DNA from 2 places in the Geodermatophilus sp. Leaf369 genome. Region 1 is predicted to be linked to the other one. Evidence: predicted binding sites of a transcription regulator. Region 1 holds the regulator's gene; the other holds the start of a gene.
What was found. Region 1 encodes LexA, which represses DNA repair genes until DNA is damaged. Its sites were predicted from a motif close to TCGAACANNTGTTCGA; they were not measured.

Region 1 (4,316 bases):
GCCTTCAAGTACGGCACCGGCCGGACGGCGCCGGCCTACCCGGGCTCGTTCTTCCACCGGGACGGCGCCTCCTACCCCTCCGGGCACGTCGCCAACGCCGTGCTGATGTGGGGCGTGGCGCGGTGGCAGGCCGTGGAGTTCGGGCTGCCGGCGCAGGTGCAGCGCGCCCTGTGGGTGCTCAGCGTGTTCGGCCCGCTCGTGACGGGAGTGGCCATGGTGGCCCTGGACTTCCACTGGGTCACCGACGCGGTCGTCGGCGCTGCTGTGGGACTCGTCCTGCTGGGCGTGGTGCACGCACTCGACGCAGTCGTGATGTCACGCTTCGTGCGTGCCAGAGCCGGTCGGTCGACTGCCTGAGCCCGCCGGGCGATGCCCGCGGGCCCTCGTGGCGACCGTCCTGGGGATCGGCGTCGTCGCCGGGCCGTTCCTGCCGGGCTCCTTCCTGTCCGCGGCCCAGACCGGGTCGGCCGCCGTCGTCACCGCCGCGGCCGAGGAGGTCCTCGCCCCCTTCGGCGAGCCCGCCACCCCCTGCTCGGTGACCGACGCCCGACTCCCGGAGATCTCCGGGATGGCGGTGTCCGGGGACACCACGCTGGTGATGAACGACGGCGGGGACGCCGTGACGGTCCACCTGCTGGACGCCTCCTGCGCCGTGGTCGGTGAGCGGACCGCCGCGGTGGACCCCTACGACCCCGAGGACATGGCGCTGGCGGCCGACGGCACCGTCTGGTTCGCCGACACCGGGGACAACCGGCTGTCCCGCGAGACCGTCGCGCTGATCGCGCTGCGCCCGGACGGCACCGCGCAGGTGCACCGACTGACCTACCCCGACGGTCCCCACGACGCCGAGGCCCTGCTGCTGGCCCCCGACGGCACGCCCTACCTGGTCACCAAGGAGGTGCTGGGGGTCAGCGGGGTCTACCGACCGACCGCCGCCCTCGACCCCGCCGCGACCGTGCCCATGGAGCGGGTCGCCGAGCTGGCGCTGTCCCTGACGGGCACCCCCGGTGGCCCGGTGGGCCGGGCCGGGCAGCTGCTGGTGACCGGCGGCGCGGTGAGCCAGGACGGCGCGCTCATCGCGCTGCGCACCTACACCGACGCCTACGTCTGGCCGCTCGTCGGCTCCGACGTCCCCGGCGCGCTGGCCGGTGCCCCGGCCCGGGTCGCCCTGCCCGAGTCGCCCCAGGGCGAGGCGGTCGCCTTCGCTGCCGATGCCCGCAGCCTGGTGGTCTCGGGCGAGGGTCTGCCCGCGGCCGTCACCGTGCTGCCCTCGACCGGTGCGCTGTCCCCGGCTGCGGCGGTCGGCCCGGCCGACGCCGCGACCGCTGTCGAGCCGGGCACCGCCTCCGGTGGTCTCTCGCCGTGGACGGCCGGGGTGATCGCCGCGCTGGCTGCCGGCGTGCTGGTCTGGGCGTCCGGCAAGCTCCGCCGCCGGCACTGACCTCCCCGGGGCCGGGTCCCGCCGCGGCGGGACCCGGCCGTCGACTCAGAGCCGGCGCAGGACCGTGACCACGCGGCCCAGCACGGTCGCGTCGTCACCCGGGATGGGCTCGAAGGCCGGGTTGTGCGGCAGCAGCCACACGTGCCCGTCGCGCCGCTTGTAGGTCTTCACGGTGGCCTCACCGTCGATCATCGCCGCGACGATCTCGCCGTTCTCCGCGCTCGCCTGCTGCCGGACGACGACCCAGTCGCCGTCGCAGATCGCCGCGTCGACCATCGACTCACCGGTCACCTTGAGCATGAACAGCGTGCCCTCGCCGACCAGCTCGCGGGGGAGCGGGAAGACGTCCTCGACGGCCTGCTCGGCGAGGACCGGTCCACCGGCGGCGATCCGACCGACGACGGGGACGTAGGTGGGGACCGGCGCCTGCGGGTCGTCGACGCCGCTGGCGGCACCGGACCCGGCCAGCGCCGAACCGCTCGCGTCGGCCATCGGGTGGTCGCCGGGCAGTCGGACGTCCAGGGCCCGGGGCCGGTTGGGGTCGCGGCGCAGCCACCCCTTCTTCTGCAGCACGGAGAGCTGGTGGGCGACCGAGGAGGCCGAGGACAGCCCGACGGCCTCGCCGATCTCCCGCACGCTCGGCGGGTAGCCGCGCCGGTCGATCGAGTCGCGGATGACCTCCAGGACCCGACGCTGGCGCTGGGTGAGACCGTCGCCGGCCTCGCCCCGCTCCGGGAACTCGCGCACGGTGGCGTCCCCGGGGGTGGCCTCGGCCCCCGCGGTCGCCGCGGCCCGTCGGGTGGACGTCTTCTTCCGCGCCGCGGGGGCCTTCACGGCGCCCGTGCCGTCCGGTGTGTCGCCCTCGACCGCCACGTGTCCTCCTCCGACTGCGTGCCCGCAGCTCGTCCGGTGCCGACGGTCGGACGCCCGCCGGACGGGCGTCCCCCGGGGGAGGGCGCGCAGCCGACGGTGACCGTCGTGATCAACACGGACGGTAACGCCTCGAACCGCTCCGTTCAAACAGGTGTTCGAACGACACGCCGTGTCGCCTCGATTTTGTCGGACCCCTCGGGTAGACATCCGCACAGACGTTCGATCGAACAACCGTTCGATCCCTTCCCGGGCGTCGGAGCGAGCGACAGGAGCGACCACGATGGCCACCACGGCGAACACCTCGAGCACCACCCCGACCGTCCGCGGCAACCACCCGGCCGGTCGCGCCCTGCAGGCCGGCGTCGCCGCGCGCCGCGTCGTCGAGCCCGTCGGGCCCGTGCTCCGCCTGGTCCAGGACCCGACCGTGACGGTGCGGGAGCCGGTGCCGGAGCAGTGGGCCGACGTGGTGCCGTTGCGTCGCCCCGCCGTCGCCGGTCGACCCCCGGTGGCTGATCGGCCGGCCCCGCTGCGGTTGACCCGGCGTGGTCGTCGGGCCGTGCTGGGGCTGGTCGTGGCCGGGGGGCTGGGCCTGGCGGCCCTCGCCGGCCCCGTGGTGTTCGGCGGGCAGCCCGCCGGTGGTGGGCTGGCCCTGGCGGGGGAGAGCAGTGTCGTGGTCGCCCCGGGCGACACCCTGTGGTCCATCGCCGGCACCATCGCCCCCGACGCCGACCCCCGTGGGGTCGTCGACGCACTGCGGTCGCTGAACGACCTGGACGGCGTGACCCTCGTGCCCGGCCAGGTGCTGCAGGTCCCCTGAGCCCTGACGCCACTCCGGGACCTCGCGCCTCCCGGGATCGAGCCGGCCCCCGGTGGACGACCGTCCCGGGTGGGCCGGCTCCGTCGCGTCCGGGTGCGGTACGCGGCAGCGGGCCTGCGTCGGTCGGTTGTGCCGACCGGGCGGCATCGGTGCTGGCAGGAGCTGTGCACGGGCTGGTGCGCGTGGGGCAGGACCGGCGTCCCGGGGTGCCACCGAAGGCGCGACGGAGTCGGGGAAGAGGACACGCCCGGGAGGGGTTGCGTATCTGTAGGGGTGCGGGGCTACTCTCACCACAACATCTAGTAGTTACACAGATGTTCTTCCATCCACAGGCCCGTCCACAGGTTCTCCCCCCGACATCCACCGGATGTCCCCGGGAGCGTGCACAGGGCGGCCGTCGTGGGAGTCCACGACACCCGAGAGGAGACCCCCGGTGCGCTGCCCGTTCTGCCACAGCCCCGACAGCCGGGTCGTCGACTCCCGGGAGGCCGACGAGGGCGCGACGACGCGCCGCCGTCGGTCCTGCCCGGTCTGCGGCCGGCGCTTCACGACCGTCGAGGAGCCGGTGCTCGCGGTCATCAAGCGCAGCGGGGTCAGCGAGCCCTTCGACCGCAGCAAGGTGATCGCCGGTGTCCGCCGGGCGTGCCAGGGGCGACCGGTCGACGAGGGGCAGCTCGCGGTCCTCGCCGCGAAGGTGGAGGACGCCGTGCGCGCCACCGGGTCGGCCGAGGTGCCCAGCAACGAGGTGGGGCTGGCCATCCTGGCCCCGCTCCGCTACCTCGACGAGGTCGCCTACCTCCGGTTCGCCAGCGTCTACCGCTCCTTCACGTCGGTCGCCGACTTCGAGAAGGAGATCAGCGAGTTGAAGCGGATCGGACTCGGCTCCGGTCCCGCTGCCGACGACGACCCCGCCCCGGGCGACACCGCCCGGACTGTCGGACCCCCCGGCTAGAACGGGACCGACGCACCACCGCACTAGAGCGCCACCAGAGCCACGACCACCGCCTCACCACCGCCTCACCACAGCCACGCCACGCCAGGGGAGCACGTCTTGACCGAGACCACCGACCGCATCTCGTCCGGCCGCAAGAGGACCGCGAAGTCCACCGACCGCAAGGGCCTCAAGGTCGCCCGCGTGTTCACCACCGCCGGGGTGCACCCCTACGACGAGGTGACCTGGGAGCG
Region 2 (4,316 bases), on a different contig from region 1:
GGGGAGCCGTTCACCCTCGGGATCGCCGTGGGGCTGCCGCTGGTGCTGGTGGGCTGCGTGCTCGCGACCCGGCGGACCCGCGTCACCGACCCGGTGGCCGCGGCCTGACCCGCCGTCAGGCGGCCCGGGACGCGGCGGCGTCCTCCCGTTCGGCGTCCTCCCGTTCGGCTCGCCGACGTCGGCGCAGGGCAGCGCGATTGCCCAGCACCGTGCCGACCACGTGCCGCAGGTCCATCCGCTCGCCGTTCGCCCGCCAGTAGGGCGGCAGGGGCACCGGTCCGGGTCCCGCCCGCTCCGGGGAGGCGTCGCCGTCCGTGGGCAGCCAGACCCCCGTGCCGTCCTGCAGGTGCGCCCGCAGACCGTCCGGGCCGCGTTCCACGGTGAGGTCGAGGTCGTGCACCAGCCCGTGGCACCGGTCGCACAGCAGGACGAGGTTCTCCACGTCGGTGCGGCCGCCGAGGAGCCACGGCACGACGTGGTGGGCGTGCAGCCGCTCGGGCCGGGTCTCCGCGCAGCCCGGCCGGGCACAGCCGCCGTCGCGCAGCAGCAGGGCCCGCCGTTGTGCACGGCTGGCGTACCTCCGGCGGCGTCCACAGGCCAGCACCTGCTCGCCCTCGACGAGGACGGTGGTGACCGCCGCGTCGCAGGCCAGGCGCCGCGCCTGGGCTGCGCTGAGCGAGGCGACCCCGTCGAGGGCCGCCTGCCCCGCGGCGAGGTCGGCGGCGAGCACCGCGGCGTCGACCCGCACCAGGACCTCCCGCGGGGCCGGGTCGCCGGGCCGGGTGTCGACCGTCGCGACCCCGGCCCGCAGCAGGTCGAGCAGGGCGTCGGTGCGGGCGACGGTCACCCGGGCGCGGCGGACCCGGTCGGCCTCCCGGGTGTTCTCGGACGACCTCTCCTGGCCGCGGGCGGCGACCCGGTCGCGCCGGGTCAGGACCTCGGCGCGGTTCTCCACCACGGCCACCACCTCGGCGGCGTCCTCGGCCGACAGGCGCAGCCGCAGGCTCACGCTGCCGTCGCCCTCGTCGTGCCAGTCGAAGCGCTGCTCCCACCGGCGTGGGGGAGCGTCCGGGTCGGCGCCCTCGGGCCACCACGCCGCCCACACCGCGGCAGCAGCCGCCCGGCCTGCCTCGTCGCCCTCGTCGTCGTCCCCGCCGGCCGCGATCGCGGCACCGCGGGCAGCGGACCGGGTCCGGTCGGCCTGGGCCCGGGCGGCGTCGGTGGTGGCCTCGTCGGCGCGGCGCCAGCCGGCCACCACCCGTTCCAGCTGGGCCGCGGTGCAGGTGGCGGCCACCTCGAGAAGCCCGGCCTCGGTGTCGGTGTCGGCCACCCGGGCGATGGCCCGGGCCTTGGCGTAGGAGATGCGTCCCGCGCTCAGCTCGCGGGCGGTGCCGGGCAGGCCGGGGAGCGCGCGGGCCGTGCGGACGTGGTCGCGCGCCGTGCCCGGGGCCATCCCGCACTGCCAGGACAGCCACTGCGCACACGAGGTCACCCCCGGTACCGCCCAGCCCTCGCGGCGGTCGAACTCGGCGACCAGCAGCAACCACGCCCCCGTCGCGGCCGAGATCGCCACCGCTCCGGCGCAGAGTCGGACCGCCAGCTCCGGCAGCGGGAGGGCGTCGTCGTCCGGCCGGTCGGTGGCGCAGTTCATCGCACGGACCGTGGCCGGGTCTGTCGTCGTGGACACGGGGACCCCTCTCGCTCGTCGAACACCTGATCGAAGAGTGGCACCGGGGTACGACAGAACCGGCGCGGGGTGTTTCCGCGGAAACACCCCGCCGAGGGTCAGGGCTGCTGCGGGGCGGCCCGGAGGGTGGCGGTGGCGAACTCGCGCATGCCGTCCTCGAAGGCGACGGCGGCCTGGTAGCCGAGCTCGACGCGGGCCCGTTCGGGGCTGGCGACGACGTGCCGCACGTCCCCGATCCGGTACTGCCCGGTGACCTGGGCGTCCGGCCCGCCGAACGCGGTGGCCAGCGCGCGGGCCATGTCCCCGACGGTGTGCGGCACCCCGCTGGCCACGTTGTACGTGCGCAACGTGGACTCCTCCGGCGGGTGCTCCAGGGACCGCAGGTTGGCCTGGGCGACATCGGTGACGTGCACGAAGTCGCGCATCTGGCCGCCGTCCTCGTAGACCTGCGGCGCCCGCCCGGACTCCAGCGACGACCGGAAGATCGACGCGACGCCGGCGTAGAAGGTGTCGCGCGGCATCCGCGGGCCGTAGACGTTGTGGTACCTCAGCCCGACCGCGGTGCCACCGGTGGAGCGCGCCCAGGCCGAGGCGAGGTGCTCCTGGGCGAGCTTGGTCGCGGCGTAGGTGTTGCGCGGGTCGGTGGGGGTCTCCTCGCCCACCTCGCCCCAGGCCAGCTGCTCCCCGCAGACCGGGCAGGGCGGGTCGAACCGTCCGGCGTCCAGGTCGGCCTTACGGCGCGGCGCAGCGGGGACGACGCCGTGCACCGCGCACTCGTAGCGGCCCTCGCCGTAGACCACCATCGAGCTGGCCATGACCAGCTGACCGACGTCGGCGCGGGCCATCCCGGCCAGCAGCACCGCCGTCCCCAGGTCGTTGATGCCGGCGTAGAGCGGCATGTCCTGCACGTCGATGCCCAGCCCGACCATCGCGGCCTGGTGGTTGACCGCGTCCACCCCGGCCAGCACCCGGTCGACGGTGCCGGGGTCGCGGACGTCCCCCACGACCAGTTCGACGCCGTCCAGTCCGGGTGGGCCGTCGGGGTAGGCGGGGTGGACGGCGGGCAGCAGGGCGTCGAGGACCCGCACCTCGTGTCCGGCCTCGAGGTGGGCGGCGACGACGTGCGAGCCGATGAACCCGGCCCCACCGGTGACGAGGATGCGCATGGGCGCCGACGCTAGCCTCGGCCCCGTGGAGCTGCAGCGGTGCGCCTGGGCCACGAGTGCGCCCGACTACGTCGCCTACCACGACGAGGAGTGGGGCGTCCCGGTCCGCGGGGACGACGCCCTGTTCGAGCGGGTGTGCCTGGAGGCGTTCCAGTCCGGGCTGTCCTGGATCACGATCCTGCGCAAGCGGCCGGCGTTCCGGGCCGCGTTCGCCGGCTTCTCCATCGACGCGGTGGCCGACTTCACCGACGCGGACGTCGAGCGGCTGATGGCCGACGCCGGGATCGTCCGCAACCGGGCCAAGATCGAGGCCGCCCGCCGCAACGCCCGCGCCGCCCAGCAGCTGCCCGAGGGGTTGTCGGCGCTGCTGTGGTCCTTCGCGCCGACCGGGGAGCGCCCCAACCCGGCCACCCTGGCCGACGTCCCGGCCGTCACCGCCGAGTCCACGGCCCTGGCCAAGGAGCTCAAGAAGCGCGGGTTCGCCTTCGTCGGCCCGACGACCGCCCACGCCCTCATGCAGGCCACCGGGATGGTCGACGACCACGTCGCGGACTGCTTCCGGGCGGGTGTCGCGCGTCTCGGTTGAGGGCTCATGTTGGTCTCATCCCGATCATGCGGGAGAATGGTCGGCAGCTCTGGTTCGCAGACGGAACGACAGCCACACCGCACCCAGCACGGGGCTGCGGGTGGCCGGTGAAGGAGGCACGCATGGCGGCCATGAAGCCGCGTACGGGTGAAGGTCCCCTCGAGGTCACCAAGGAGGGTCGCGGCCTGGTCATGCGCGTTCCGCTCGAAGGTGGCGGACGGCTCGTCGTCGAGCTCTCCGCCGACGAGGCAGCGGCGCTCTCCGAGGCACTCCAGGGCGCGATCAGCTGACCAGCACGACTCAGACGGCCCCGGCCGCCGGCCCCGCGCCGGCGACCGGGGCCGCTGCGTGTCCCGGGGTCGACGTCGTCGCGGCCCTGCCCCTGCTCACCGACACCGACGTGCTCGTCGTCCCGGTGGGCGCCCGTGGAGCACTGCCGTCCTGGCTGGTCGACGCGGCCGACCCCGTCGTGGACCCCGGGTGGCTGGCCGGCGCGCTGGCCGACACCGGCAACGGCGGCCGGCCCGGGGGCATCACCAACCTGCCGGTGCCCGGACGCCGCCCCCGCTCGGTGGTGGCCGTCGGCATCGGTGACGGCACCCCCGCCGAGGTGCGCACCTGCGTCTCGATCGCCGTCCGGCGGGGTCAGACGCTGGCCGAGCACGGCGCCACCCGGCTCGTCGTCGCGCTGGACAGCGCCGCCGGACCGGCCGGACCCGAGCAGCTCCGAGCGGCCGCCGAGGCGGCCGTGCTCGCCGGGTACCGCTTCCGGGACTCCTCCGCGCCACACCCGCCGCGGCTGGCGTCGGTGCTGCTGGTCGCGTCGACCGCCGACGAGGGCGCGGTGGAGCGGGGCCGGGTGGCCGGTGGGTCCGTG

Region 2: ASG36_RS04320 (HNH endonuclease signature motif containing protein) is a predicted target of LexA. The motif match lies at 1,706-1,721, and genes of this name have one in related genera.

The regions. Positions count from the first base shown of each region.
Region 1 covers NZ_LMQA01000007.1:53,660-57,975, forward strand. Annotated here, with positions in the region: gene ASG36_RS21230 (phosphatase PAP2 family protein) at 1-357, shown strand, start outside; gene ASG36_RS21235 (hypothetical protein) at 386-1,441, shown strand; gene lexA (transcriptional repressor LexA) at 1,487-2,188, opposite strand; gene ASG36_RS22465 (LysM peptidoglycan-binding domain-containing protein) at 2,595-3,131, shown strand; gene nrdR (transcriptional regulator NrdR) at 3,565-4,083, shown strand; gene ASG36_RS21255 (vitamin B12-dependent ribonucleotide reductase) at 4,183-4,316, shown strand, end outside.
Region 2 covers NZ_LMQA01000001.1:865,937-870,252, reverse strand. Annotated here, with positions in the region: gene ASG36_RS04325 (DMT family transporter) at 1-108, shown strand, start outside; gene ASG36_RS04320 (HNH endonuclease signature motif containing protein) at 116-1,651, opposite strand; gene ASG36_RS04315 (NAD(P)-dependent oxidoreductase) at 1,786-2,853, opposite strand; gene ASG36_RS04310 (DNA-3-methyladenine glycosylase I) at 2,879-3,439, shown strand; gene ASG36_RS21370 (DUF3117 domain-containing protein) at 3,562-3,729, shown strand; gene ASG36_RS04305 (M17 family metallopeptidase) at 3,840-4,316, shown strand, end outside.